Regions from separate parts of the Micromonospora ureilytica genome, predicted to be linked through region 2. Evidence: riboswitches for the same ligand, from Rfam matches in the RefSeq annotation. Region 2 holds a riboswitch; each other region holds the start of a gene.
What was found. Region 2 has a riboswitch for cobalamin ahead of IW248_RS06215 (acyl-CoA thioesterase). Riboswitches for the same ligand answer to the same signal wherever they lie in the genome.
Positions count from the first base shown of each region.

Region 1: linked by a shared signal. The riboswitch ahead of IW248_RS12025 (CbtB domain-containing protein) and the one ahead of IW248_RS06215 (acyl-CoA thioesterase) in region 2 are both predicted to bind cobalamin.
Region 3: linked by a shared signal. The riboswitch ahead of IW248_RS11985 (ribonucleoside-diphosphate reductase subunit alpha) and the one ahead of IW248_RS06215 (acyl-CoA thioesterase) in region 2 are both predicted to bind cobalamin.

Region 1 covers NZ_JADOTX010000001.1:2,677,627-2,687,250, reverse strand. Annotated here, with positions in the region: gene IW248_RS12040 (GH92 family glycosyl hydrolase) at 1-5,248, shown strand, start outside; gene IW248_RS12035 (histidine phosphatase family protein) at 5,358-5,945, opposite strand; gene IW248_RS12030 (CbtA family protein) at 5,942-6,715, opposite strand; gene IW248_RS12025 (CbtB domain-containing protein) at 6,706-6,909, opposite strand; cobalamin riboswitch at 6,945-7,090, opposite strand; gene IW248_RS12020 (amidohydrolase family protein) at 7,366-8,244, shown strand; gene IW248_RS12015 (ABC transporter permease) at 8,564-9,571, shown strand; gene IW248_RS12010 (ABC transporter substrate-binding protein) at 9,612-9,624, shown strand, end outside.
Region 2 covers NZ_JADOTX010000001.1:1,417,231-1,426,854, reverse strand. Annotated here, with positions in the region: gene IW248_RS06235 (nuclear transport factor 2 family protein) at 1-277, opposite strand, end outside; gene IW248_RS06230 (alpha/beta hydrolase) at 274-972, opposite strand; gene IW248_RS06225 (TetR/AcrR family transcriptional regulator) at 1,038-1,637, shown strand; gene IW248_RS06220 (zinc-dependent alcohol dehydrogenase family protein) at 1,915-2,907, opposite strand; gene IW248_RS06215 (acyl-CoA thioesterase) at 3,016-3,462, opposite strand; cobalamin riboswitch at 3,660-3,874, opposite strand; gene IW248_RS06210 (copper resistance CopC family protein) at 4,005-6,086, shown strand; gene IW248_RS06205 (copper chaperone PCu(A)C) at 6,152-6,754, shown strand; gene IW248_RS06200 (Dyp-type peroxidase) at 6,847-7,992, shown strand; gene IW248_RS06195 (copper resistance CopC family protein) at 8,015-8,581, shown strand; gene IW248_RS06190 (bifunctional copper resistance protein CopD/cytochrome c oxidase assembly protein) at 8,639-9,624, shown strand, end outside.
Region 3 covers NZ_JADOTX010000001.1:2,665,482-2,675,105, reverse strand. Annotated here, with positions in the region: gene IW248_RS12000 (aldo/keto reductase) at 1-353, shown strand, start outside; gene IW248_RS11995 (FadR/GntR family transcriptional regulator) at 364-1,086, opposite strand; gene IW248_RS11990 (enolase C-terminal domain-like protein) at 1,094-2,491, opposite strand; cobalamin riboswitch at 2,771-2,987, shown strand; gene IW248_RS11985 (ribonucleoside-diphosphate reductase subunit alpha) at 3,180-5,498, shown strand; gene IW248_RS11980 (ribonucleotide-diphosphate reductase subunit beta) at 5,561-6,556, shown strand; gene IW248_RS11975 (MerR family transcriptional regulator) at 6,553-7,467, opposite strand; gene eno (phosphopyruvate hydratase) at 7,586-8,851, shown strand; gene IW248_RS11965 (TraR/DksA family transcriptional regulator) at 9,209-9,562, opposite strand; gene IW248_RS11960 (ferritin-like domain-containing protein) at 9,586-9,624, opposite strand, start outside.

The DNA of each region.
Region 1 (9,624 bases), 1.3 Mb from region 2:
CGGCTGGGTGACCTACCAGCTCGCCAAGCCGGCGACTGTGGTGCGTTACTCGCTGACCGCGGCCGACGACGCACCGAGCCGAGACCCCCGGGACTTCGTCATCCAGGGGTCGAACGACGGCAGCACCTGGACCGACCTGGACAAGCGCGCCGGCGAGAAGTTCAGCGGGCGCTTCGCCACCAGGACGTACAGCTTCACCAACACGAACGCGTACGGCTTCTACCGGCTCAACGTCACAGCGAACTCCGGTGACTCGCTCGTGCAGCTCGCCGACTGGAACATCAGCGACGGCTCGGACGTCCGCCCGCCGGCCACCCCCATGGTCAGCGAGGCGACCGCCGGGCCGAACGGTGGCTACACCACGAAGCCGGACGTCGGGTTCACCGGACTGGCCGCGCTGCGCTACTCCGGCGGCGCCGAGGGCAACGGCCGGTCGTACGCGACGAACAAGCTGTTCGACGTCACCATCCCGGTGGGGCCGAAGACCCGACTGTCGTACAAGATCTTCCCCGAGTTCACAGGCGGGGACGGTCGGTACCCGTCCACCTACACCGCCGTCGACCTGCACTTCACCGACGGCAGCTACCTGAGTGGACGCTCGCCCGCCGACCAGCACGGCTACCCGCTCACCGGCGCCGGGCAGGGGACCTCGAAGGTGCTCTTCGCCGACCAGTGGAACCTGGTGCAGGCCGACCTCGGCACCGTCGCGCGCGGCAAGACGATCGACCGCATCCTGCTGGCGTACGACAATCCGCAGGCCACCGGGGAGACCCGGTTCCAGGGTTGGCTCGACGACGTCGAGGTGACGGCCGCGCCGGCGTCGATCGACGGCTCGAAGCTGACCAACTACGTCGACACCCGACGGGGCACCAACTCGACCGGCGGTTTCTCGCGCGGCAACAACCTGCCGATCACCGCCGTGCCGAACGGGTTCAACTTCTTCACCCCGGTGACCGACGCGACCTCCGACTCCTGGGAGTACGAGTACCACCGGGTCAACAACGAGGCCAACCTGCCGATGCTCCAGGGCCTGGCGATCTCCCACGAGCCGAGCCCCTGGATGGGTGACCGCAACCAGATGTCGGTGATGCCCGTCGTCGGTGGCGGGCCCCTCACCGGTCAGCCGGCCAGCCGTGCGGTCGCCTTCCGCCACGACGACGAGACGGCGCAGCCGGACCTCTACCGGGTCACGCTCCAGAACGGCCTGGTCGCGGAGGTGTCGCCCACCGACCACGCCGGGATCATGCGGTTCACCTTCCCCACCGGGCAGGCGACCGGAAGTCTCGTCTTCCACAACGGCACGTTCACCATCGGCACGGACGGCACGTTCACCGGTTGGGTCGACAACGGAAGCGGCCTGTCGGCCGGTCGTAGCCGGATGTTCGTCTCCGGCACCTTCGACCGGGCGCCGACGGCGTCCGCCGCGACCTCGGCCACCTTCGACCTCTCCGGATCGCGGGAGGTGACGATGCGTCTCGCCACGTCGTTCCTCTCCGTCGACCAGGCGCGCCGGAACCTCGACCTGGAGGTCACCGGAAAGAGCTTCGCCCAGATCCACGCCGCCGCGACGGCCTCGTGGAAGGACCGGCTCGGCCGGGTCGAGGTGCGGGGCGCCACCGAGGCGCAGCTGGTCACGATGTACTCGAACCTGTACCGGTTGAACCTCTACCCGAACTCGCAGTCGGAGAACACCGGCACCGCCGCCGCGCCGCGCTGGCAGTACGCAAGCCCGGTCGCGGCGGCGACCGGCGCGTCGACAGCCACCCAGACCGGCGCGAAGGTCGTCGACGGCCAGATCTATGTCAACAACGGCTTCTGGGACACCTACCGCACCGTGTGGCCCGCCTACGCGCTGCTGTACCCGGACGTCGCCGCCAAGATCTCCGACGGGTTCGTCCAGCACTACCGTGACGGCGGCTGGATCGCCCGCTGGTCGTCCCCCGGCTACGCCGACCTGATGACCGGCACCAGCGCGAACGTGGCCCTGGCCCAGGCGTACCTCACCGGGGTCAAGCTGCCCGACCCGCTCGCGGCGTACGACGCGGCGGTGAAGGACGCGACCGTCGCGTCCGGGCGCAGCGCGGTCGGACGCAAGGGCATCGAGAGCTCCCTGTTCCTCGGCTACACGCCGACGTCCACCGGGGAGTCGGTGTCCTGGGCGCTGGAGGGCTACATCAACGACTACGGCATCGGCAACATGGGTGCGGCGCTCGCCAAGGACCCGGCCACGCCGAAGTCGGAGCGTGCCCGGCTCAAGGAGGAGTCGCGGTACTTCCTGGAGCGGGCCCGCAACTACGTCCACCTCTTCGACCCGAAGACGAAGCTCTTCCAGGGCCGCGACGCCGCCGGCAACTTCCTCGCCGGTGACCCGCTGGACTGGGGCGGCGTCTACACCGAGACCAACGGGTGGAACTTCGCGTTCACCGCCCAGCAGGACGGCCAAGGCCTGACCAACCTGTACGGCGGGCAGAAGGCGCTGCGGGACAAGCTCGACGCGTTCTTCACCACCCCGGAGAACGCCGACCGCCCCGGTGGGTACGGCGGTGTCATCCACGAGATGCTCGAAGCGCGCGCGGTGCGGATGGGACAGCTCGGCATGAGCAACCAGCCGTCGCACCACATCCCGTACATGTACAACGTCGCCGGCGCGCCGGCGAAGACCCAGGAGAAGGTACGGGAGATCCTGCGCCGCCTCTACGTCGGCAGTGAGATCGGCCAGGGCTACCTGGGCGACGAGGACAACGGCGAGATGTCGTCCTGGTACATCCTCAGCTCGCTGGGCATCTACCCGTTGCAGGCAGGGTCGTCCGAGTGGGCGATCGGCTCGCCGCAGTTCACCAGGATGACAGTGCACCGCAGCAGCGGCGACATCGTCGTCAACGCGCCGAACAACAGCGCGGCGAACGTCTACGTGCAGGACGTCAAGGTCAACGGTAAGAAGCAGCGCGGCCTGTCAGTGGATGTGGCGGCGCTCGCCAAGGGCGGCACCATCGACTTCCAGATGGGCTCCAAGCCGTCGTCGTGGGGCACCGGCAAGAATGACGCGCCGCCGTCGCTCACCAAGGGTGACGAGGCGCCGAAGCCGTTGCAGGACGTCACCGGTCCCGGTCTCGGCACCGCGACCGCGACCGGCGGTCAGGACGCGTCGAAGCTGTTCGACGACTCGTCGACCACCCAGCTGACCTTCACCTCGGCGACCCCCCAGATCACCTGGGCCTTCCGTGGTGGCAAGCAGAAGCCGAAGTACTACACGGTCACGTCCGGCGCCGGTGTGGGCGATCCGGCGGACTGGCGCCTGCAGGGCTCCAACGACGGTCTCACCTGGACCACAGTGGACTCCCGCACCGGCCAGGTGTTCCCGTGGCGCAACCAGACCCGCCCGTACTCGATCGACAAGCCGGGGCGGTTCGCGCAGTTCCGCCTCGCCGTCACGAAGACGGTCGGCGCCGCGCAGACCAACCTCGCCGAGGTCGAGCTGCTCGCCGGGGGTGACCTCGACCTCGGCGGCGGCGACATCGCGGTCACCGCCGCGGACGGCGTGCACGCGACGACAGGCGTACCCGTCTCGGTGCCGTTGGCCACCGTCACCGGCGGCGACGCCAGCGGCTACCAGGCCACCATCGACTGGGGTGACGGCACGCCGGTCACCGCGGGCACCGTGACGTTGAGTTCGCGGGCCGTCTACCGCATCGGTGGGTCCCACACCTACGCCACGCCGGGCTACCACCAGGCGAACGTCACGGTCACCGACGGCGACAGCCAGAGCTCCGCGACGGTCGGCGTCGAGGTGGCGTACGCCCCGGCCTCCGGTCTCACCGCCGCGTTCGACAGCGTCTGCGTCGGTGACGAAGGGACACTCGCGGCAGACTGCGACGCCAAGTCGTGGGCGTACTCGCGGGCGGCCCTCGCTGCGGGCGGTGTGACCCAGGGTCAGCAGCGGCAGGTTCCCGGAACCGAGCTGCGGTTCACAGTGCCGGTGATCCCGGCCGGGCAGCCGGACAACGCCACCGGCAACGGGGCGACTGTCGTCCTCGACCTCCCGGAGGACGCGAAGAGCATCTCGTTCATCGGCGCCGGAACGCAGGGCAACCAGAGCACCACCGGCACGGCGACGTTCAGCGACGGCAGCACGGCCAGCATTCCGATCCAGTTGAGCGACTGGACGCTGGGCGGCAACGCCAACGGCACCCCGTCCTACGGCAACATCATCGTCGCGCGGACGGCGTACCGGTTGCAGGGCACGAGCCGCGACGGCGCCCAGCCGTTCCTGTTCGCCACCGCGCCGTACCAGATCCCGGCGGGCAAGACACTGGTGTCGGTGACCCTGCCGACGCAGACCGGTGACCCTCGCTCGGCGGGCCGGATCCACGTGTTCGCCGTGGCCAACGACGGCACGCCCGCCCCGGCGCTGACGACCGCCGCCCCGAAGGACCAGACGGCCACCGCCGGGCAGGCCCTCGCGGCGAACCTCGGAGCGGTGACCGGCGGCGTTCCCGGTACGACGGGCTACCGTGCCCGCGTCCAGTGGGGTGACGGCACGGTTCCGGACGACGTGACGATCGGCGCGTCCGGTGCGATGAGTGGCCGGCACGCCTACGCACGGGAGGGCACCTACACGGTGCGCGTCACCGCGTGGGACACGTTGTCGAGCAGCACCGGGTCCTTCACGGTGACCGTGGCTCGGGGCGGATCGCAGCCGGCGATCGCGCTGTCCGCGTCCGGCACCGTCACCACCGGTGGCGCGATCACCGTCGACGGCAGCGGCTTCGCCGCCGGCGAGCAGGTGACCGTCAGCGTCGGCACCGACCCGGCCCGGACCGTGAAGGTCGCGGCCTCCGCGACGGGAACGGTCCGCGCCTCGGTGCCGACCTCCGGTGACGCGCAACCCGGCCGGTACGCCGTCACCGCGACTGGGGCGTCCTCGCGTACGCCGGCCACGGCCACCGTCCAGGTGACCGGGGAGCCGGAGGCGCGGACCTACCAGCCGCGGGTGGCGCTGTTGACCACCTCGGGACCGCGCGGTACGTCGATCATGTTCGACGGTTCCGGGTTCGCTCCGAACGAGGTGGTCACGATCGCCTTCGGGACCGGACTGGCGGTCAGCACCGTGCGCGCGAACGGTGACGGCGTCATCTCCGGCGCGACGGTAAGCGTTCCGGGTGCGGCGAAGGCGGGCGCGACAAGTGTCACGCTGAACGGCGCCACGTCGGCGACGAAGGTGTCCCGGCCGTTCACCGTCACCGGCTAGCGCCAAGCCAGGGATAGTGCAGCCGCGTGGGGCGGGCCGTGTTCACGGCCCGCCCCACTCCGGGACGTTGCCGGCCGGGGCATCTCGCCCGGAGACATCAGCTACGTGCTCACGCCGCGCTCAGTCGGAGCTGCCAGCGCGTGCCCTGGCTGGTGAGCCGGACGATCGCCAACGGCTCCACGTCCACCTGCCGGTAGGTCGCCGTCGGCAGGCCGAGGGCGTGCACGACCGCGACCCGGATCACCAGCGGGTGGGTGACCGCGACGACGCGTCGACCGGCGCCGCGGTGCTCGTCCAGCCAGCGACCGACCCGATCCCGTACGGCCGTGACCGATTCACCGCCGTGCGGCGCGGAGTCCGCGTCGGACAGCCAGTCGTGCAGCGCCTGCGGGTGTGTACCGGCGATCTCCTCAAGCGACAGTCCGGACCAGTCGCCGTAGTCACAGTCGGCCAACGCCGCCTCGATGGTCGGCAGCAGGCCCAGGGCGTCGGCGGTCTGTCGGGCCGCCGCCGTCGGGCTGGACAGGCAGGTGTCGTGCACGCCGAGGGGCCCACGCCGGTCCGAACCCGCGTGGGCCTGGGCGAGGACGGCACGAAGGCCACCCTCGTCCAGGCCGTCGTCGGTGCCGCCGAAGCGGGCCCGACGCAGAGCGGCGGTGTGACCGTGGGCGACCAGCCGGAGGCTGGTGCCGGTCACGTGCTCGGCAGTGCGGTGCCGGCCCGGCGACGCCGCTCGTGGTGCATCAGGGCCGCGAACAGCAGGCCGATGCCGGTCCAGAGCACTACCTGGGTGCCGAGCGAGGCCAGCCGGAAGTTCCACAGCAGGGTCGCGGGGAAGTCCGCCGGTACCTCCTGGAAGGACGGCATCACCACGTACGACACTGCCGTGACCAGCAGGAACCCGCCCACGGCCGCGGCGGCGCGCTGCCACGTCGGCGCCTGGCCGCCCACCGACCGGTAGCCCAGCGAGCCGGCCCACACGGCCACCAGCCCGAGCACCACCATCAACAGGTAGGTGACGGTCCGCTGGTTGATGGTGGCCGGGTCGCCGACCGCCGGCGGGTTCGCCGGGTACTTGAGGAACGGCACGATCACCGCGCCGAGCAGCGCCGCGCCGGCCAGCAGCAGGCCCGACCGCCCGCCGTCGTCGCTGCGCCGCCGACGGGACAGCAGGACGTACGCCGTGGCCAGCAGACCACCCATCGCGGCGCCGAACAGGCCGGTGGCCAGGAACAGGCCGCCACGCTGACCCGTCCGGCTGACCAGGGCGTCCTCGTGGTCGTGCGCACCGGCGGCGGGCTCGGCGTGTGCCGCCGCCGCCTCCTCGATGGCGATGGCCGCCTCGACGTGGGGTTCGCCGGCGACGTACGCGAACGCCCCGGCGAGCAGGCCGGCGATCAGACCGGCGAGCAGCCCGCGGACGAGGACGGCGACGAACGGGGGAGCGGTGGTGGTGTTCAGTGGCACGGGACACCCAGCAGGTGCCTGCCGTCGTGCATCAGCTCGTGCAGGTACATCCCGCTGCGCGACACCGCCCCCTGGTCGAAGGCGACGAGGTAGGCCAGCAGGGTGAGCACGGCAACGGTCGCGAGAGCCGTCCACAGGAGACGTGCGCTGCCGGCGGGGTGCACCACCGGTTGGCTGGAAGCGGAACTAGACATGAATACACGAACCTCCCCAGGGATGACGCGTCCCCATCGCAAGGCTGCGGACGACCGAGCGTCCTGGCTCGCGGCCCCCAGTTGAGGTGGGGGAACCGCTCACAGTGGCGCGACCGCGCCGGATTCACACCGGCTTCCCTCGCGTCGCCGCAGATAGTGGGTCGACGGTATCGGGGCCACCTCAGGCGGTCAACCCGGGCCCCGCGCCCGCAGGGCGCCCGCGCACCGGAGCTTCTTACGAGCCGGACCAGCGGTCGGTGCCGGCGGATTCGTCTGACCAAAAGGCGACTCGGTGGGAATCCGGTCCGGCGCGCGTTCCGCGGCCCGGGAACAGCCTGTTACCGCTAACATGGTCAACCTGCCAGATCGACTCTGTGGCTCCGGGTCTACCCGGAGGGGTTCGGTCGGTGGCGGGGCGGGGTGTGGGGTGAACGTGAACACGCCAGGACGGGTCCGATGACGACCGGCGAGGTCGCGCGACGGCCGGGAATCGTCGACGCGCATCATCACCTCTGGGTCCGGGCGCGGCACCCGCAGCCCTGGATTGATCCGCACACCATGGCCGCGATCGACGACGACTTCACCCCTGTCGAACTCGCCCCGGCGACCCGGGCCGCCGGGGTCACCCAGACCGTGGTCGTGCAGTCCGTCGCCGTCCGGTCGGAGACGCCCGAGCTGCTCGGTGTCGCGGCCGACGATCCTCTCGTCGCCGGGGTGGTCGGCTGGGTCGACCTCACCGCCGCGGAGGTCGGCCGTCGTCTAAATCGACTGCGGAAGGGGCGGGGCGGCGAACGGCTGGTCGGGATCCGCCACCTGGTCCAGTCCGAGCCCGACCCGGCCTATCTCGACCGCCCCGAGGTGCGGCGGGGCATCGCCGCGGTCGGCGCCGCCGGCCTCGCCTTCGACCTCCTGGTGCGCCACGGTCAGCTGCCGGCGGCGACCCGGCTCGTCCGCGACCTGCCCCAGGTGCGGTTCGTCCTCGACCACCTCGGCAAGCCCCCGCTCGGGCGCGGCGATCTCGCTGACTGGCGCCGCGACCTCCGCGCGTTCGCGGCCGAGCCCAACACGACGGCGAAGCTCTCCGGCCTGGTGACCGAGGTGGACGGCGCGTCCTGGACGGCGGCCGACCTGCGGCCCGCTGTCGAGCACGCCCTCGACGTGTTCGGGCCGGATCGGCTGATGTTCGGCTCGGACTGGCCGGTGTGCCTGCTCGCCACCTCGTACACCCGCTGGGTCACGGTCCTCGGCGACCTGCTGGACCCGCTGTCGGAGGGCGAGCGGGCGGCGATCTGGCGTGAGACCGCCGGCCGGGTGTACCAACTGGCCCCCTTCTGACCCGGCAGCGGGTTCCGAACTGGGGACATAGGATGTTATCGATAACATGCTAGCGACGGCGGCCGATGGCGTTTGGTCAGATGTATGCCTTCGGCGGTGCAGGTAACGATGGCAAAACACGCCCGTAAGACCTTGGCAACATACGTGAATGCGTGGGAAGGTAACGCCTGATCGGGGCAAACATCCGACCTATCTCGAGGGTCGTGCGGGCGCGTTGCCGCACTGCCATCCGAGCAGGGTCGGTCGCGCACAGGCGTTCGGCTCGTCGGCGGGTCCCCGTCGGGTGCCAGCGCCACGCTTGGGGAGGTCAGGTCCGACGATGAGTAGCGCCGAGGCAACCGCCGGCACGCAGCGCGGCGAACTCAGCGACTGGTTCCGGGAACGGATCTCCCACGCCGTCTCCGAGTTCACGGCCGCGACCGCGTTGGTCGTCCTGTTCATCGCCTTGACCTTCGCGAGTCCGTACTTCCTGACCGCGGACAACCTCTTCAACATCGGGGCGCAGACGGCGGTGATCGCCATCATCGCCACGGCCCAGACGATGGTCATCATCACGAAGGGCATCGACCTGTCAGTGGGGTCGGTCGCCGCGCTCGCCGGCGTGTTGGGCGCGATGGTCGTGCGCGACCTCGGCTTCTCGCTGTGGGCGGCCACGGCCGTGGCGATCGGCGTCGGCGCGCTGGCCGGGCTGTTGAACGGGCTGCTGGTGACGGTGGCCCGGATCCCACCGTTCATCGCGACGTTGGGGACGATGTCCGTGGGCCGCGGCCTCGTCTTCATCATCACCGGCGCGGTCGGCGTCTACGGCCTGCCCCGGTCCTTCCAACTGCTCGGCAACGGGGAGATCCTCGGCATTCCGTTCGCCGTGGTGATCACCGTCCTGGTCGCCGTCGGGGTCGCCTTCCTGCTCTCCCAGACCCGCTTCGGTCAGCACACCTACGCGATGGGTTCCAACCTGGAGGCGGCCCGCCGCTCCGGCATCCGGGTGGGGCGCCACCTGACCGGGGTGTACGTGCTGGCCGGCGTCCTGGTCGGGCTGGGCGGCATGATCGCCGCCTCCCGGGTCAACTCCGGCCAGCCCAACTATGGGATCTCGCTGGAGCTCGACGTCATCGCCGCCGCGGTCATCGGCGGGGCCAGCCTGTTCGGCGGGCAGGGCCGGATCGTCGGGACCATCATCGGCGCGTTCCTCATCGCCCTGGTTCGCAACGGCGCCGTCCTGCTCGACATCAGCATCCACTACCAGCAGGTGATCGTCGGCGTGATCATCTGGGCCGCCGTCTACTTCGACCAGTACCGCCGCCGGCGGCTGGAATCACGGGGTTGACATGCCATTCCGAGAGTCCGAACGAGGAAGGACACAAACCATGGCACACACCA
Region 2 (9,624 bases):
CCGTCGACAACGGCGACCCTTCCGGCGTGCGGACCGTCTGGTCGACACGAACCGCGATACGCCCATCACCCAGCTCGACCGGCTCGCTGGGCTCGTCGTGGGTGTGGACCCGGGTCCACTGCTCAAGCCAGTAGCGGCGGAGCGCATCCTTGCCGTGCAGCCTGACATCGCCGTCCGGCCAGTCGACGTCGTTGGTCAGCAGGGCGAGCAGGCCGTCGGCGTCCCGGCGGTTGTAGGCGGCGTACATGCGCCGCACCAGCTCCGGCGGCCTGGTCATGAGAGCCCGGTCAGGATGTCGGCGACGGCCTGCGGGTCGGACAGGAACGGATGGTGGCCCGTCGGCAGTTCGACGACCTTGCCGGCGCGGCGGGAGAACTCACGCTGCGCCGATGCTGGGGTGCCGCGATCGTCGGCGCACACCACATACGTTGTCGGCAGGTCGCGCCACGCCACCTGCCGCACCGGCTGCTGGGTGACGGCAATCGTCTGCCGGATCAGGCGAGCCGCACCCTCGCGGACGATGTCCGGCGGGCAGTCCTGCATGAGGGTCTCGGCGAACAACTGCGGTACCGCGCCGAACGTGCCGCCCTCAGGGTCGAAGTCGAGAAACGGCGGCGGTTCCGGAGCGCCAAAGGTCGACAGCGACTCGCCCGGCTCGGGCAGATAGCTCGACACAAAGACCATGTGCCGCACCGATGCGACGCCCACTGCGGCCTCGGCCGCGACGATCCCGCCATAGCTGTGTCCCACGACCACCGTCGGCTCATCGCCCGCGGCCAGCACCGCCCGCACCGCCGCGACGTCCTCCGGCAGGCCGGGACCGTTCGAACCGGCGGGCCGGTCGCCCTCACCGCAGCTCGGCAACGCCGGCGCGACGCTGCTGATGCCCCGCTCGCGCAGTGCTTCGGCGGTCGGGTGCCACCACCAGACGCCGTCCCGGACACACGCACCGTGCACGAATACCACTCGCATCTCTGACTCCTTCTCCGCTGGGATCAACGTTAGACGTACCGCCAGTTACGTGAAAAAGTGTGGCGGTGGGACGTCACAAACAACCCGAGATCCGCGACCGCATCCTCGACGCCTGCGTCGATCACGCGCTCGCCCACGGCCTGCCCGACCGTCTCGAACCGTTGGTGAAGGCGACGGGCTGCTCGACCCGCATGCTGATCTACCACTTCGGGACGCGCGACGCGCTGCTGCGCGAGACCCTGCGCCGGGCGCGGCAGCTTCAACGCGAGTTCTACGGCGACCTGTTGTCCCCCAAGCCGGGCGAGCCTTACCTGAGCACGCTGCGGCGCGCGTGGCAGGCCATCACCGGCCCCGAGGGCCGCCCCTACCTCAGCATGTTCGGCAAGCTCCGCCAGGACGCTGAACAGCAGTTGTGGCCGAATTTCCGGCGCGAGGCCACCACCGACTGGCTGCAGCCTCTCGAGGACGGCATGCGTACCGTCGGCCGCCCCGAACTCGCCACCCTGGTGCTGGCCGTCATCCGCGGCCTCATCATGGACGTCGAGGCCACCGGCGACACGCCACGAGCCGATCGCGCCTTCGACGATTTCCTGGACGCGCTCGTCCTGGGACATCGGTTAACCGCGCCTCAACGTCGATACGCAGACGCACTCTCTTCGACATGAGCCGACTCCGCCCTACCGCCTCCGCGGGGTGCCAGCGCTGACGCCTTCGGGTCCACCGAAGAGGTCACCACAGAGGATGCGCTGCTCATGGCGCCGCGAGTGGGATCGGTGTCTCAGATGACGGAACTACGGCGGACTCCAGCAAGCTCACCCGCAACGCTCCACATCGATCTACGGCACGTGCAGGCGCAGCGTGAGGCAACCCGAGACGCCAGCCGGCATCAGCCACCCTGGGAACAACGCCACCTGACCACTTCGCCTTCACGAACGGCTCTGCTCAACCGGCGACGTCCACGATGACCTTGCCCTCGGCGGTGCCGTCCGCGACCAGCCGGTGGGCGTCCATGACCGTGTCGAGCGTGAACTCGCGCGGATCCAGTCGCGGGCGCAGGGCACCGGCATCGGCCAGCGCCGCGATCTCGCGCAGGATGTCGCCGTGGTGTTCGCGGCCGCGCCCGGTGAGCATCGGCAACAGGGTGAACACCCCGGAGTAGGTCGCGCCTCGGAACGACAGCGGGGCGAGCGAGTGCGACCCCCAACCCAGTGCGCTGACGACGTGCCCGTGATAGGTGCGTACCGCCGCGAACGACGCGTCGAGCGTCGCGCCACCGACGGTGTCCACGACGATGTCGAACCCCTCGCCGCCGGTGTGCCTGTCGACGTACTCTTCGACCTTGCTCGTGGTGTAGTCGATCGGCACGGCGCCCAGGCTCTCGATCACCCGCATGCTCGCCGGCCCGCCCGTGGCGTACGCATCGGCGCCGCGCGCCTGGGCAAGCTGCACGCCCACGTAGCCAACCCCGCCGGCACCGCCGTGCACCAGCACCTTCTGCCCGGCGTGGACTCCGGCCCGGTCGACCAGCCCCTCCCAGGAGGTGACCGCCGCCAGGGGCAACGCGGCGGCCTCCCGCATCGAGAGTGCCTTCGGCTTGCGGGCCAGCAGTCGAGCGTCCACGGCGGCGTACTCGGCCAGTGAACCCTGGAGGTCGCCGACGCCCCCGCAGAGCCCGTACACCTCGTCTCCCGGCGCGAAGCTGGTCACCTCCGTGCCGATCGCCGCGACGACGCCGGCAAGGTCCAGGCCGAGCACCGCAGGCAGCTCGACACGCGCGTGCGCGGCCTTTCCTGCCTGGATCTTCGTGTCGAGCGGGTTGACACCGCTGGCGACGATCCGCACCAGCACCTGCCCGCGCTTGGGAGTGGGTTGATCGATCTCCTCGACCGTCAGCGGAGCGTCGAACTCCCGCAGCACCGCAGCGCGCATAGCCATCCACACTCTCCGTGATCGAGGTTTCACGTGGACGCTATCCGACCGGATAGGCGGCGGGGCGGGTTCCTCGGACCGCGCCAGCGCCGCAACGGGCGGACCGCGCACGGGTCAGCCGTCGTCGGCGCCGTCGAGCAGCGCGCGCCGCAGCGCCAGCCGGTGCTCCCGGCGGATCTCCGCCTCCCGGTAGCGTCGCCGGTCCCCGTCGGTCTCCGGTAGCAGCGGCGGCACGGTACGAGGCTGGCCGTCGTCGTCGATGGCGACCATGACCAGGTGGGCGGTGGCCACGTCGGTGGGCGGCACCGCCCGGTCCCACCGGTCGGCGGTCACCTTGACCGCGACCTCCATCGAGCTGCGGCCGGCCCAGGTGATCCGGGCGTCGACGTGCACGACGTCGCCGACCCGCACCGCGCGGAGAAACGCCGTCTCGTCGATGGCGGCGGTCACCGCCGGCCCGTCGGAGTGCCTTGCGGCGACCACACCGGCGACGGAGTCGATGAGGTTGAGGATCCGGCCGCCGTGCACCGTACCCATCAGGTTGGTGTGGTGCTGGTCCATGATCTGCGAAAGGGTCAGGTGCGACGCCGACGGCGCTCGGCCGGCGATCGTGGTGGTGTCGTGCACAGCGGTAGTCCGTCCCTCGGGAAACCACACCGCCGGGTCGCGGACACACGCTGACGAGGACCTGGCCGCGCACCACACGCACGGCCCGTCACCCGCTCAGCCCACCCGCGAGGCCGACGGCAGCGCACACGGTTGTGTACGCGGCGCCGGCAGGTCTTCGGACTCGCGGGCCTGACCGGTGGTGCCGGTCCCCTACTGGCCGTCGCTTCCCAGGCCACATGGCCCAGTGCTGATGACGGCGGTCGTTCCCACTCACCGCTGCGGGGCAGCCCCGGATTTCCACCGGGTTCCCTCTTACGACGCCCCGCCGGTCACGACGGGGCGAACCAGCGCCGTCGGCAGCATAGCTGGCCAGGGGATCTGTCCATCCGGGGCGTCCTGCCGCGGCGACGGATGGCCTGATCGTCAACTTTTGTCATCTGAGGAAGAAGATCCTCACCTATTGAAAAAAGTCTCGCGAGGGTGAGGATATCCAGATGCGTCGTCTCCCCCAGACTTGCGGGCGGGTGGTCTCGGGCCTCCTCGCGTTCCTCCTCGCCTCGGCGGTCGCCCTCCTCGCGTCCGCCCAACCCGCCGCAGCTCACGGGACGCTCGCCATGTCCACACCGGCGAGCGGCGCCACCGTGCGCGAGCCGTTGACGTCGGTGCAGCTGTTCTTCACCGAGAAGGCCGCCGCCAACGCGTTCTTCACGATCACCGCCCCGGGCGGCACCCGTGTCGACAACGGCTGGTCGCAGGGGGAGCCGAAGCCGCTGGAGAAGCCGGTACGGGAGTACTTCCTGGTCAACGGGCAGTTCGAGCCACGGGAGTACACGACGGGGTTCCCCGCGGTGGTGTCGGTCGCCCACCTGCCCGCCAAGGGCCAGTACTCGGTGAGCTACCTGTCGGTCGCCTCGGACGGCGACACCGTGCGGGGCACCCTGACCTTCCGCTACGACGGGCGGGTGACGGCAGCGCCGAAGGGGTGGAGCCCGCCGTCGACCCAACCGGACCCGGCGCTGGTGGCCGCCAGCGAGCAGCACAACACGTCCGGGCAGGCCTCGGCGGTGCCGACCACAGCGGACGATCCGTCGAGCCCGCCGGCCGCAGCGGCCCCGTCGACCGGGTCGACCGAGAAGAGCGGTCCAGGGGCACTGGCCTGGGCCGGCTGGGCGGCGGCTGTCGCGGTGGCCGGGGCGGTGGCCGGGTTCGTCGTCTGGCGTCGCCGATCCGCCGGCACACCCACCGGTCGGGGCCGTACCTCGGCGGCGGCCTCCGGCCGACGCGGCGGCGGCGCCCGTGCCACGAACAGGACCGGCACTGGCAAGACCGTCGGCGGCAAGGCTGCCGGGGACAAGGCTGCCCGGGACAAGGCCGTCGGCGGCAAGGCCGGCGCTGGCAAGACCGTCGGGGGCAAGGTCGGCGTCGTCGCGCGTACCGCGAGCGACAGGCGGCGGCCCGCCACCGTGCCGGCGGCGCGCAAGGGCAACACGGTCGTCACGGCCCGTACGGGCGTTGCTGTCGATCCGACGCCTACCGATCAGGTGACCGAGGCCCTCGCCAGCACGGACGGCGAGCCGACGGTCGACCCCGGACCGCAGCCCGACACGGACCTCGCCGCCGCGACGCCTGGGTCCCGGTTGAGCAACACCCACCTGGCGCTGTTCGTCGGTGGCCTGGTGATCGCTCTGTTGGCCGGGTTCGGGTTGGCCCGCATCGGCACCGCCGACGAGAGTCCGGCGACCGGCAACGCGCGACCGGCAGCCGGTGGACCGCCCGCCTCGGACCAGGTGGGCTCTGCGACCGACGGGCACCAACACCCGGCCGGTACGGGGCCGCACACGCATCGGGGTGACGACGCGACGGGCGCGACGCTGGCGACCGGGACGACGGTCAGCGCCGGTGGGTACACCCTGCAACCGCTGGAGCGGTCCCAACCCCCTGGTGTACGCGCCGACTACCGGTTCCGCATCGTCGGGACCGACCGGCAGCCGGCAACGACCTTCGCTGTCGTCCACGACAAGCCGTTGCACATGATCGTGGTCGGCCGCGACCTGTCCGGCTACCAGCACCTGCACCCGACGATGGCGCCCGACGGCACTTGGAGCGTCCCCCTGACGCTGGCCCGCCCCGGCGGCTACCGCGTCTACGCCGACTTCTCCGTCACCGCGGCCAACGGCACGCAGATCCCCCTCGTGTTGGGCGTCGACCACACAGTGCCCGGCGCGCACAACCCGACCGCGCTGCCGCCAGCGGCGGCACAGGCCACGGCTGGTCCGTACGCGGTGTCGATGACCGGCACCCCGACGGTGGGGGTGACGGCGCCGATCCACTTCCAGGTCAGCGCCGACCCGACCGTACCGGCGCAGTTGGAGCGGTACCTGGGCGCGTACGGGCACCTGGTCGTCGTTCGTGAGGGCGACCTCGGCTACGTGCACGTCCACCCCGAGCAGGAGCTGGTCGACGGGACTGTCAAGTTCTGGCTGACCACACCGAGTTCGGGCCGGTACCGGGCCTTCTTCGACTTCCAGATCGCCGGCAAGGTGCACACCGCCGAGTTCACGATCAACGTGCCCTGAGTCCGGAACTTTCTCCCTGCTGCGACCGACCAACCTCCCAGCAGCAACCATCGGAGGAAGAACACATGCGCACCACCAGCCCATTCGCTCCCGGCCGCCGTTCGGCCGCCGTCCTCGCCGCCGCCATTCTGACGGTGGGCGCCGCCGGTTGCGGCTCGTCCGACTCTCCGTCGAAAGCGCAGGCGGGCCCGTCCGCGTCGACCTCGGCCAACCCGGACGCTGGTGTGCTCGGCATTCGTGACCCGTGGGTGAAGGCGGCCGACAAGGGCATGACGGCCGCCTTCGGGACCCTGGTCAACGACGGCGACGCCGATGTCACGGTGACAAGCGCCACGACCTCCCTGTCGCCGATGGAGCTGCACGAGATGGCCATGAAGGACGGCAAGATGGTCATGCGGGCGAAGCAGGGCGGCATCGTGATCAAGGCCAAGAGCTCGCACGCGTTGGAGCCCGGCGGCGACCACCTCATGCTGATGAACCTCACCAAGCCCGTTCAGGCCGGCGACGAGGTGACCTTCACCCTGACCTTCGCCGACGGCAAGACCCAGCAGTTCCGCGCCGTGGCCAAGCCGTTCACCGGCGCGCAGGAGAGCTACGCCCCCGGGCACGGCGAGCCGATGACCGGCATGAGCGCCACGCCGGAGATGAGCATGAGCCCGAAGTCGTGACCGACACGCCAACTGCCCGGCCGGTGAGCAGGCGCGGTCTGCTCACCGGCGGGGCTCTCGCCGTCGGCGGTGCCGTGGCCGGCGGTGCCGCGATCGCCACGACGCGTGCCGACGGGTCCGGGCGACCCGACGCGGTCGGCACCGACGTGACGCCGGTGGCGAGCGTCGGCGGCCTGGTCGAGCCGTTCCACGGCGCCCGGCAGGCCGGGGTGGCCGCCGAACCGCAGGCGCACGCGTCGTTCGTGGCGCTCACCCTGCGGCCCGGCACCGACCGGACCGCGCTGGGTCGGATGTTGCGGTTGCTCACCGACGACGCCTCCCGGCTCACCCAGGGCCGACCCGCTCTGGCCGACACCGAGGCCGAACTCGGGCTGCTGCCGGCACGGCTGACAGTCACCTTCGGCTTCGGGCCCGGCCTGTACCGGGCGGCCGGCGTCGACGATCGGCAGCCGGCGTCGGTGACCGACCTACCCGCGTTCCGCATCGACCGGCTCCAGCCGGCCTGGTCCGGCGGTGACCTGCTGCTCCAGATCTGCGCGGACGACGCGATCACCGTCGCCCACACCCAACGAGTCCTGGTCAAGGACAGCCGACCGTTCGCCACCGTGCGGTGGGTCCAACAGGGCTTCCGGCGCAGCCCCGGCGTCGAACCGGGCGGCCACACCCAACGCAACCTGTTCGGTCAGCTCGACGGCACCGCCAACCCCCGACCGGGCACGCCCATGGACACCGCCCTCTGGGTGCCGGACGGCCCGGCGTGGCTGCGTGACAGCACCACACTGGTGCTCCGGCGGATCAGCATGAACATGGAAACCTGGGACCTGCTCGGCCGAACCGACCGCGAACTAGCCGTCGGCCGACGCCTCGACACGGGCGCCCCGCTCACCGGCAGCGCCGAACACGACGAACCCGACTTCGCCGCCACCGGCCCGGACGGCCTCACCGTCATCCCCGACTTCTCGCACATGACCCGCGCCCACGTCACCGACGACCGGTTGAAGATCCTGCGCCGGCCCTACAACTACGACGGTGTGCCGACGGCCGAGGGTCACGCCGACAGCGGTCTGATCTTCACCTCGTACCAGGCCGACATCGCCCGGCAGTACCTGCCCATCCAACGCCGGCTGGCCGACCGGGACCTGCTCAACGAATGGACCACCCCGATCGGGTCCGCCGTCTTCGCCATCCCGCCCGGTTGCCAACCGGGAGGATGGGTCGGCGAGCAGGTGCTCGGATGACCACACCAACCGGAGCTTCGTCATGACCGTACCGCCGTCCCGCCCTATCGCCGTCCGGCTCGGCGCGGCGGCGCTCGCCGTCCTCGTGGCGCTGCTCATCCCGGCCAGCCCGGCCTGGGCGCACAACTCGCTCAAGACGGCCACGCCCGCTCGGGACGCGACAGTGCCGAGCGCACCGACCGAGGTCACGCTCGAATTCATGCAGCGGCTCGACCCCACGTTCACCACGATCGTGCTCAGCGACGCCGCCAAGCGGAAGCTGCCCACCGGCGAACCGGTGGTCACCGGAGCGAAGAGCACGGTCCAGGTGACCGACACACTGCCCAACGGGACATACACGGTCGCCTACCGGGTCGTCTCCGCCGACGGTCACCCGGTTCAGGGGTCGTACCCGTTCACGGTGGCCGATCCCACGTCCAGCGCCGCGCCGGTCGCCAACGTCAGCGCGTCAGCGTCCACCCCGTCCGCCGCCGCCGCAGTGGAGCCCGACGGGGGTCCGAACGCCGGTGTACTCGTCGCGGGTGCCGCGCTGGTGCTCCTCGTCCTGGCCACGGCGGGGCTCCTGTGGCGGCGGGCGGCCCGACGCTGATCCGACCCGTCCCGTGCGGTCGGGTCGCACCATCACCTCACCAGTCAAGGTCAACACGTGTCCCACACAGAACCACTGCAGTTCGCCACCGCCTCGGAAACCCCGGCCGATCCAGCCCTGACCGGCCCAGCCCCGTCCGCCGTCCGACCGAAGGGGCCTGACGGATCCGGCTGGGTGGTCACGGTCGCCGTCGTCGCTGCGGGGATCACCCTGTTGGTGCTCGGCCTCCGGGTCGGGGGTGCGCTCACGGCCGCGATCCCGGGTCTCCCCGACGCGGGCCCGATCACGGCCCGGGCACTACCCGTGTTCCGGCTGCTGTCCGACGGTCTCGCCACCGTCACCGTCGGCATGCTGGTGACCGCCGCCTTCCTGCTGCCCGGTGATGGACGCAGCGTCTCGCCGCACGGCTACCTGCTCCTGCGGCGAGCGAGCCTCACGGCGCTGGCGTGGGCAGTCACGGCACTGGCGCTGATGGTGTTGACGGTTTCGGACCTGCTCGGCCAACCGCTGGAGACGCTCGAACCCGCGACGGTCCTCAGTTTCGCCACCACCATCTCGCAGGGTCAGTCGGTCACCCTGCAGGCCGGACTGGCCCTGACCGTGGCACTGCTGGCCCGATTCGGAGTGTCCCGGGGGCTCGCCGCGACCGTCGCGGTCCTGGCCCTGGTGGCGGTGCTGCCTCCGGCCTTCACCGGGCACTCCGCCGGTGCCGGTAACCACCAGATCGCCGTCACCAGCCTGGCCCTGCACATCCTGGCCGCGGCGGTGTGGGTCGGTGCTCTCGTCGCCCTGCTGCTGGTACGGCGCAGTCGGCTACTGCCCGACGCCGCCGCTCGGTACAGTCGCCTCGCGCTGGGCTGCTTCGTCGCGGTGGCGGTCAGCGGGCTGGCCAACGCCGCCGTCCGCCTCGGTGCTGTCGACCAGCTCTGGCAGTCCCGCTACGGCTGGTTGGTCCTCGGCAAGCTCGCTGCCCTGCTGATCCTCGGCGTGCTCGGCGCGGCACACCGCTCCCGCACCCTGCCGGCGTTGCGCGCCGGAAGGCG
Region 3 (9,624 bases), 1.2 Mb from region 2:
TGCTGCCCGTCGCGCAGGCCCGCCGCGTCGGTGTGGTGGTCGCCGGGGTCTACAACTCCGGGCTGCTGGCCCGGGACATGCCGGCGACCGACGCCGTCTACGACTATCAGCAGGCGCCGGCAGAGGTGATCGACCACGCCCGCCGGATGGCGCGGGTCTGTCAGACGTACGGCGTCACGTTGCCCCAGGCGGCGTTGGCGTTCGTCCGTCGGCACCCGGCCGTGGTCTCGACGGTGGTCGGCATGCGGGACGGGGCCCAGGTGACCGAGACCCTGCGCCGATCCGACGTCGACGTCCCGGATCAGCTCTGGGCGGCGTTGTACGACGAGGGGCTGCTCGACGTGCAGTCGTGAGGGCCGGCGGTCACGACCGGGCCGTCTCGATGCCCGCGTCCGCGTCGTCGGGTAACCCCTGCAACGACTCCTCCACGCCGATCAGGTGGTTGGCCATCCGGGTGCGGGACCGCTCCGGGTCGCGCGCCACGAGGGCCTTCAGGATCGCCACGTGTTCGTCATGGGTACGCACGTCCGCGCCCTCCTCGTGCAGACTCCGCCAGAGCCGGCCGCGGATGGTCCGCCCGGCGAAGGCTTCGATCAGGCCGACGAGCACCGGATTTCCGGCGTGCGCGGCGATGATCCGGTGGAAGGCGATGTCGATCTCCATGATCCGCTCGTGATCCGGCGGTGACTGGCCGACCAGCCGGGCCGCCTCGGCGAGCAGGTCACCGGCCTGGGCCAGGGCCTCGTCGGTGATCCTGGTCGCCGCCAGGCAGGCGGCCTCGCACTCCAGCAGTCGCCGAACGGTGTGGATGTGCCGTGGGTCGCCCTGACCCTGGAAGTCCACCACGAAACCCATCGGGGCCAGCAGTTGTGGCGCGTCGAGGTTGGTGACGTAGGTGCCGTCGCCCTGGCGGATGTTGACGATGCCGAGGATCGACAGGGCCGACATCCCCTCGCGCAGCGAGCCTCGCGAGACGCCGAGCGACTCGGCGAGGTCCTTCTCGATGGGCAGCCGGTCCCCGGGCCTGAACTGCCCTTCGAGGATCATCCGCTTGATGCCGTTGACCACTTCGTCAGTGCGAGACATGACTCCCCTAGCGGCCGGCGGGGGTGGCCTTCCCACCCGCGATCACGTACGCCGCCTCCGGAGATGACACGGTAGTCGGGTCTGTCGACGCCCAGTAGCGGCCGTCCGGAAAGCGGTACAGCGCGACCGACTCCTGACGCATCCGGGTGGAGTAGCCGGGCTGGCTGGGCAGGACGTAACCGCTGCCTGAGCCGGTGTCCTGGATGATGCACGGATCGGTGAAGTGCTCGTGCAGGTGATCGACGAACTCGGTGACACGGTTGGTGAGATCCCCCGAGATCGCGACGTAGTCGAGCACCGACACGTGTTGGACCATCTCGCACAGGCCGACACCACCGGCGTGTGGGCACACCGGTACGTCGAACTTCGCGGCGAGCAGCAGCACGGCGACGATCTCGTTGATGCTGGCCAACCGGCCGGTGTCCAGCTGGCAGAAGTCGATGGCCTCGGCTTGGAACAGCTGCTTGAACATGACCCGGTTGTGGCAGTGCTCGCCGGTGGCGACGCCGATCGGTGCGACGGCACGGCGGACGGCCGCGTGGCCCAGGATGTCGTCGGGGCTGGTCGGCTCCTCGATCCACAGTGGCTTGAACTGGGCGAGGGCCGTGACCCACTCGATGGCCTGACCGACGTCCCACACCTGGTTGGCGTCGATCATCAGGTTGCGGTCCGGTCCGAGGATCTCCCGCGCGATCGCGCATCGGCGGATGTCGTCATCGAGGTTGGCGCCCACCTTGAGCTTGACGTAGCCGTAGCCGGTGTCGACCGCCTCCTGGCACAGTCGGCGAAGCTTGTCGTCGCCGTAGCCGAGCCAGCCCGCCGAGGTGGTGTAGGCGGGGTAGCCGGTCCGGTCGAGCTCGGCGAGGCGGGCGGCCTTCGTGCCCTCCTTGGCCCGCAGGATGGCCAGTGCCTCGTCCCGGGTCAGCGCGTCGGACAGGTAGCGCAGGTCCGCGATGTCGACGAGTTGCTCGGGGGACATGTCGACGAGCAGCCGCCACAGCGGCTTGTCGGCGACCCGGGCGACCAGGTCCCACGACGCGTTCAACACGGCGGCGAGGGACAGGTGGACGACACCCTTCTCCGGGCCGAGCCACCGCAGCTGTGAGTCGGAGGTCAGCAGGCGGTAGACCGCGCCCATGTCCGCTGCCATCGTCGCCACGTCCAGGCCCACGAGGAGTTGTGCCTGGTGGACCGCCGCCGCCGCGACGATGTCGTTGCCTCGACCGATGGTGAAGGTCAGGCCGTGCCCCGCGAGTGGCGCACCCACTCCGTCGACGCCGTCGGTGTGCAGGACGACGTAGGCCGCCGAGTAGTCGCCGTCCTTGTTCATGGCGTCTGACCCGTCAGCGGTCAGGGAGGTGGGGAAGCGGACGTCTTCGACGGTGACGGCGGTGATCTGCGGCATGCGCTCCTCGCCCAGCTAGGCTAAAGATCAGATGATCACTGGGAGTATACGGAGGACGGCTCCGGCACGTCAACGATATCGATCGCCGCAGGCCCGCATACGTATGATGTTTGCTGCTCCGATAGGTCAAATCTATGTCGCTTGTCGACACGCGCGCGGAGGCCCGTCCCAGATGCCTGGCGTGCGTGGTCGGCCACAGTGGTGACGGTGATCACCGAGCCGGTCCCCGACACGCCCGAGACCGACATGTGGGGTGTGACAACGGCTGCGTCCCTATATATGGTGTCGAACGCAGCTGGTTCGGCCGCTCATCCGGTGCGGTCGAGGCAACAGGGAACCCGGTGGAAATCCGGGACTGTCCCGCAGCGGTGAGTGGGAACGACAGCCGTCATCAGCACTGGGCCACCAAACGGCCTGGGAAGCGACGGCCAGTAGGAGACCGGCGAGTCCGGTCGTGCCCGCGAGTCCGAAGACCTGCCAGCGCGCCGCGTACCCGCACCCGGGTGGGCGGCGGTCCGAGGCCGCGTGGGACGGCTGACGCCACCTGACCCACGCCGGGCTGGCGTGGCGTCCGTCGGTGTCTGTCTCCTCGCGTCCGGGCCACCAGGTCTCGAACTCCGAGGAGCGAGTGGTGACAGTCACCGAGGTAGTCCCGGTCAGCGGCGACGCGACAGTGCGGCGGACGCCGATGCAGGTCCGCAAGCGCGACGGCGCCACCGAACCCGTGGACGTGAACAAGATCGTCCGGGCGGTCGAGCGGTGGGCCGACGACCTGACCGACGTCGACCCGATGCGGGTGGCCACCCGCACCATCAGCGGCCTCTACGACGGCGCGACCACTGCCGAACTGGACCGGCTGTCGATCCAGACCGCAGCCGAGATGATCGGCGAGGAGCCGCAGTACTCGCGCCTCGCCGCGCGGCTGCTGGCCGGCTACGTCGACAAGGAGGTGCGTCGGCAGGGCATCACCTCGTTCAGCGCGGCGATCCGGGTCGGCCACGCCGAGGGCCTGATCGGTGACGACACCGCCGCGTTCGTCGCCGCGCACGCCACGACGCTCGACCACGCCATCGACCTGGACGGCGACCGCCGGTTCGAGTACTTCGGCCTGCGCACGGTGTACGACCGCTACCTGCTGCGCCACCCCACCAGCCGACTGGTGCTGGAGACCCCGCAGTACTGGCTGCTGCGGGTGGCCTGCGGCCTGTCCCGGACGGCGGACGAGGCGGTCGGCTTCTACCGACTGATGTCCAGCCTGGCCTACCTGCCTAGCTCACCGACCCTGTTCAACTCCGGGACCCGGCACACCCAGATGTCCTCCTGCTACCTGGTCGACTCCCCGCTCGACGAGTTGGACTCGATCTACCAGCGGTACGCCCAGGTCGCCAACCTGTCCAAGTTCGCCGGTGGCATCGGCATCGCGTACTCCCGGGTCCGTTCCCGGGGTGCGCTGATCCGGGGCACGAACGGACAGTCCAACGGGATCGTGCCGTGGCTGCGCACGCTGGACGCGAGCGTCGCCGCGGTCAACCAGGGCGGCCGGCGCAAGGGCGCGGCCTGCGTCTACCTGGAGCCGTGGCACCCGGACATCGAGGAGTTCCTGCAACTGCGGGACAACACCGGCGAGGACGCCCGGCGCGCCCACAACCTCAACCTGGCCAACTGGATCCCCGACGAGTTCATGCGCCGGGTCGAGGCCGACGAGCTGTGGTCGCTGTTCGACCCGCACGAGGTGCCCGAACTGCCCGACCTGTGGGGGGAGCGGTTCGACGCCGCGTACCGGGAGGCCGAGGCGCAGGGCCGCTACGTGCGGCAGGTCCCGGCGCGGGAGCTGTACGGGAAGATGATGCGCACCCTCGCCCAGACCGGCAACGGGTGGATGACCTTCAAGGACGCCGCCAACCGACTCTGCAACCAGACCGCCGAGCCGGGCAACGTGGTGCACCTGTCCAACCTGTGCACCGAGATCGTCGAGGTGTCCAGTGACGCCGAGACCGCCGTGTGCAACCTGGGCTCGGTGAACCTCGCCGCCCACCTCAGCGACGGCGACATCGACTGGGAGCGGCTGCGCGCCACGGTGCGGACCGCTGTGACGTTCCTCGACCGGGTCATCGACATCAACTACTACCCGACCGCGCAGGCGGCGGCGAGCAACCCCCGCTGGCGGCCGGTCGGGCTCGGGCTGATGGGCCTGCAGGACGTGTTCTTCGCGCTGCGGCTGCCGTTCGACTCGCCGGCGGCGCGGGAACTGTCCACCCGGATCAGCGAGGAGCTGTACCTGACCGCACTGGAGACGTCCGCCGACCTGGCACGCGACTTCGGAGCGCACCCGGCGTACCCGCAGACCCGGGCCGCCCGGGGTCAGCTGCAGCCCGACCTGTGGGGTGTCGAGGGCACGCAGGCCGCGCGGTGGGACGCGCTGCGCAAGCGGGTCGAGGCGTACGGGCTGCGCAACTCGCTGCTGGTGGCGGTCGCGCCGACCGCGACCATCGCCTCGATCGCGGGGTGCTACGAGTGCATCGAGCCGCAGGTGTCCAACCTGTTCAAGCGCGAAACCCTGTCGGGGGAGTTCCTCCAGGTCAACACCGCTCTGGTACGCGAGCTGAAGGCCCGCGGTCTGTGGACCGAGCGGATCCGTTCGGCGATCAAGCGGGCGGAGGGGTCGGTGCAGGACATCGCCGAACTGCCGGCCGGCGTACGGGAGCTGTTCCGCACCGCGTGGGAGCTGCCGCAGCGGGCGCTGATCGACCTGGCCGCCGCCCGCGCCCCGTTCATCGACCAGTCCCAGTCGCTGAACCTGTTCCTGGCCGCGCCGACCATCGGCAAGCTCTCCTCGATGTACCTCTACGCCTGGAAGGCCGGGCTGAAGACCACCTACTACCTGCGCTCGCGCCCCGCGACGCGGATCCAGCAGGCCACCGTCAGCGCCGTGGCACCCGTCGCCGTCGACGCGGAGGCGCTGGCCTGCTCGCTGGAGAACCCCGAGTCGTGCGAGGCCTGCCAGTGACCCCCACCGCCGACGCCGCCACCGCCGCCGACACCCGCACCACCGACACGAGGACCACGCACATGCTGCTCGACCCCGGGATGGACCTCACTCTCCGCCCGATGCGCTACCCGCACTTCTTCGACCGGTTCCGCGACGCCATCCGCAACACCTGGACCGTCGAGGAGGTCGACCTGCACGCCGACCTCGCCGACCTGGACAAGCTGTCACCGGCCGAACGGCACCTGGTCAGCCGGCTGGTGGCGTTCTTCGCCACCGGCGACACGATCGTCGCGAACAACCTGGTGCTCAACCTCTACCAGCACGTCAACAGCCCCGAGGGCCGCCTCTACCTGTCCCGGCAGCTGTTCGAGGAGGCCGTGCACGTCCAGTTCTATCTCAACCTGCTCGACACGTACGTGCCCGACGAGACCGAGCGCTTCGGGGCCTTCGCGGCCATCGAGAACATCCCCTCGATCCGTCGCAAGGCCGAGTTCTGCTTCCGCTGGATCGACTCGCTCAACGACCTGCGGGAGCTGCGGTCCCGGGAGGACCGGCGGACGTTCCTGCTCAACCTGATCTGCTTCGCCGCCTGCATCGAGGGGTTGTTCTTCTACGGCGCGTTCGCGTACGTGTACTTCCTGCGCTCCCGCGGCCTGCTGCACGGCCTCGCCTCCGGCACCAACTGGGTGTTCCGCGACGAGTCCATGCACATGGCGTTCGCGTTCGACGTCGTCGACACCGTCCGCGCCGAGGAGCCGGACCTCTTCGACGACGACCTCGCCGACCAGGTCCGCCAGATGCTCGCCGAGGCTGTCGAGTGTGAGGTGCAGTTCGCCGAGGACCTGTTGGGTCACGGCGTGCCCGGTCTGACGTTGACCGACATGCGGGAGTACCTCCAGCACGTCGCCGACCGCCGCCTCGCCCAGCTCGGCATCGCCCCGCACTACGGGTCGAGCAACCCGTTCGGCTTCATGGAGTTGCAGGACGTGCAGGAGCTGTCCAACTTCTTCGAGCGGCGGGTGTCGGCGTACCAGGTCGGGGTGAGCGGCACCGTCGCCTTCGACGACGACTTCTAGGCGGCGACCGATCCCGGAGCCTGGCGTCGCTTGGTGAGCCACCGCATCACGTGCAGGGGGTGCGACGCCGGGTCCGGGATCGGGTGGAAGACGTGTTCGACAGCGCCGTTGGCGATGATCAGCGTCAACCGCTCGTAGAGCGTCATGTCGCCCGCGGCGCGGGTCGGCAGGCGCAGCGCGTCGGCCAGGGTCAGCCTCGGGTCGGGGATCAGCGGGTACGGCAGCCGCAGCCGGTGCACGAGCTCACGCTGGTACCCGGTCGACTGCGCGGACAGGCCGTACACCCGTGCCGCGCCGGCCGCGCGGAGTTCCGCGTGATGGTCGCGGAACCAGGCGGCCTGCTCGGTGCTGCCGCGGGCGCCGTGGATCTCCAGCAGCCCGTTGGGCAGGTCGACGCCCGGCCGGCCGGTCAGTGGGTAGACGAAGATGACGCTGCGCCCGGCGCCGAGCGCGCCGAGATCGACCGGACGGCCGTCGGTGCCGTAGAAGGACAGCGACGGCAACCTGACGCCGACCAGCGCGGCGGGGTCGGCGCCTTCGGCGGGACTGCCGGGTACGACCTGGGTCGCGGCCGCGTCGAGGCGCGCGTCCAGCGCCTCCCGCTGGGCCGTCAACTTGCCGATCCGTTCCTGGAGATTGGTGATGGTGCTGCGGTACGTGGCCACCGCCGCCGCGCACACGTCGGTGTCGTCGGAACCACCGGCGATCGACTCGACGAACGGGCGGGTCTCCTCGACGGTGAGGCCGAGCGCCATCAGCTCGCGGATCTGGGCCACCAGCCGCTCCGCGATCGGGTCGTACTCTCGGTAGCCGTTGCTCAACCGTCGGGGCACGACCAGCCCGGCCGACTCGTAGTACCGCAAGGCCCGGACCGTGGTCCCGGTCCGTCGTGCCAACTCACCCACCCGCATCCCGCGACCCTAAACCCGCACCCCGGGGTACGGGTCAACGTGTCCATCGTCGCGGTGTCAGGGCCGCCGTTTCCTGCCAGTCTGGCTGCGAAAAGGAAGCCTGAGCAGGGAGTGTGTGATGACGGCAATCAGTCGGGTGCGGGGTCGGCAGATCCTCGACAGCAGGGGCAACCCGACCGTGGAGGCCGACGTGGTCCTCGCCGACGGGTCGACCGGCCGGGCGGCTGTGCCGTCGGGCGCGTCGACGGGGGCGAACGAGGCGGTCGAGTTGCGCGACGGGGACCGGACGCGTTTTCACGGCAAGGGGGTCAGCGCGGCCGTCGCCGCGGTCAACGGCGAGATCGCCGACGCGGTGCTCGGGTTCGACGCGGAGGACCAGGCCCGGATCGACGAGACGATGATCGACCTCGACGGTTCGAAGGACAAGGGTCGACTGGGTGCCAACGCCATTCTGGCGGTGTCCCTGGCGGCGGCGAAGGCGGCGGCGTTGGCCCACCGGCAGCCGCTCTACCGCTACGTCGGTGGCGTCGGCGCCCGCCTGCTGCCGGTGCCGATGATGAACATCATCAACGGCGGCGCGCACGCCGACAATCCGCTCGACTTCCAGGAGTTCATGATCGCCCCGGTCGGCGCGCAGACCTTCGCCGAGGCGGTCCGGATGGGCTCGGAGGTCTTCCACACCCTGAAGGCGTCCCTGGCCGCGGCCGGGCACAGCACCAACGTCGGTGACGAGGGCGGATTCGCGCCCACCGTCGCGGATGCCGACGAGGCGTTGCGGTTCGTGCTGCGCGCCATCGAGGACACCGGTTACGAGCCCGGGGCCGACGTGCTGATCTGCCTCGACCCGGCCAGCTCGGAGTTCTTCCGCGCCGGCGTCTACGACTACGTAGGTGAGGGACGTCGGCGCACCGTCGAGGAGCACATCGACTACCTGCTCGATCTCGTCTCCCGGTACCCGATCAGCTCGATCGAGGACCCGATGGCCGAGGACGACATCGCCGGCTGGAAGCGGCTGACGGCGGTGGCGGGGGAGCGCGTGCAGTTGGTCGGCGACGACGTCTTCTGCACCGACGTCGACCGGCTGCGCGACGGGATCGACGGTGGTTACGCCAACGCGATCCTGGTCAAGGTCAACCAGATCGGCACGCTCACCGAGACCCTGGCGACGGTGGACGCCGCCCACAAGGCGGGTTACCGGGTGGTGATGTCGCACCGATCCGGGGAGACCGAGGACACCACCATCGCCGACCTGGCCGTGGGCGTCGGCTGCGGGCAGATCAAGACCGGCTCGTTGTCGCGCTCGGACCGGACGGCCAAGTACAACCAGCTCATCCGCATCGAAGAAGAGCTCGGCGACCGCGCCATCTACGCCGGCGTCCGCTGAGAGCTGTGCTCCGGTCGGGTGCCCCCGGTGCCCACCGCCGACCAACCCCTGCCTCGTCGATCATGGAGTTGTGGTGGGCGACAAAGCGCTCGTATAAAACCAAGTCGGGCACCATAACTCCATGGTCGACCGTGCGGACTCGCGATCTTGCACTTAGTGTCCCGACGTAAGGGGCATTCCGTGCTTTTCGGCGACCGGAACTGCAAGATCGGCGCGGGGGTTTACGACCCAGAGGTATACCGCTCGTCAGTGCGAGATGCCGGGCAGCGCGCGCAGTCGGACGGTCCCCCCGAAGTGGGACTTCCTATCACCGGGGGCGCGGTCGGCCGGACCACCGCGAAGGCCGGGCAGGCACCGTCACCGTCGGCTGGCACAGGCGACACACGTGCGTGCTGACGGGCGGGCGACGAGCCGCTCGGCGGGAATGGGGAGCAGGCACCGTTCGCACACGCCGTAGCTGCCGTCGTCGACCCGTCGCAGCGCGACGTCCAGCTCGGCCAGGCGTCGGCGGGCGGCGTCCAGCACGGCGCTGAGCTGTGCGCGTTCGAAGGCGATCGTGCTGCCCTCGGGGTCGTGTTCGTCATCGGCGTTGGACGACCGGGACGCCTCGAAGAGGCTCCGCAGGTCGCCCTCCAGGGCGGTGGCCTGAGCCTCGGTCTGCTCGCGCAGCCGCAGCAGTTCCTCGCGGACCGCGTTGGAGTCGCTGGTCATGTCCGCTCTACTTTACTGCTCGCCTACATGAAGTTGCGGGTGTGCAGGGCGGAGAGCGCCGC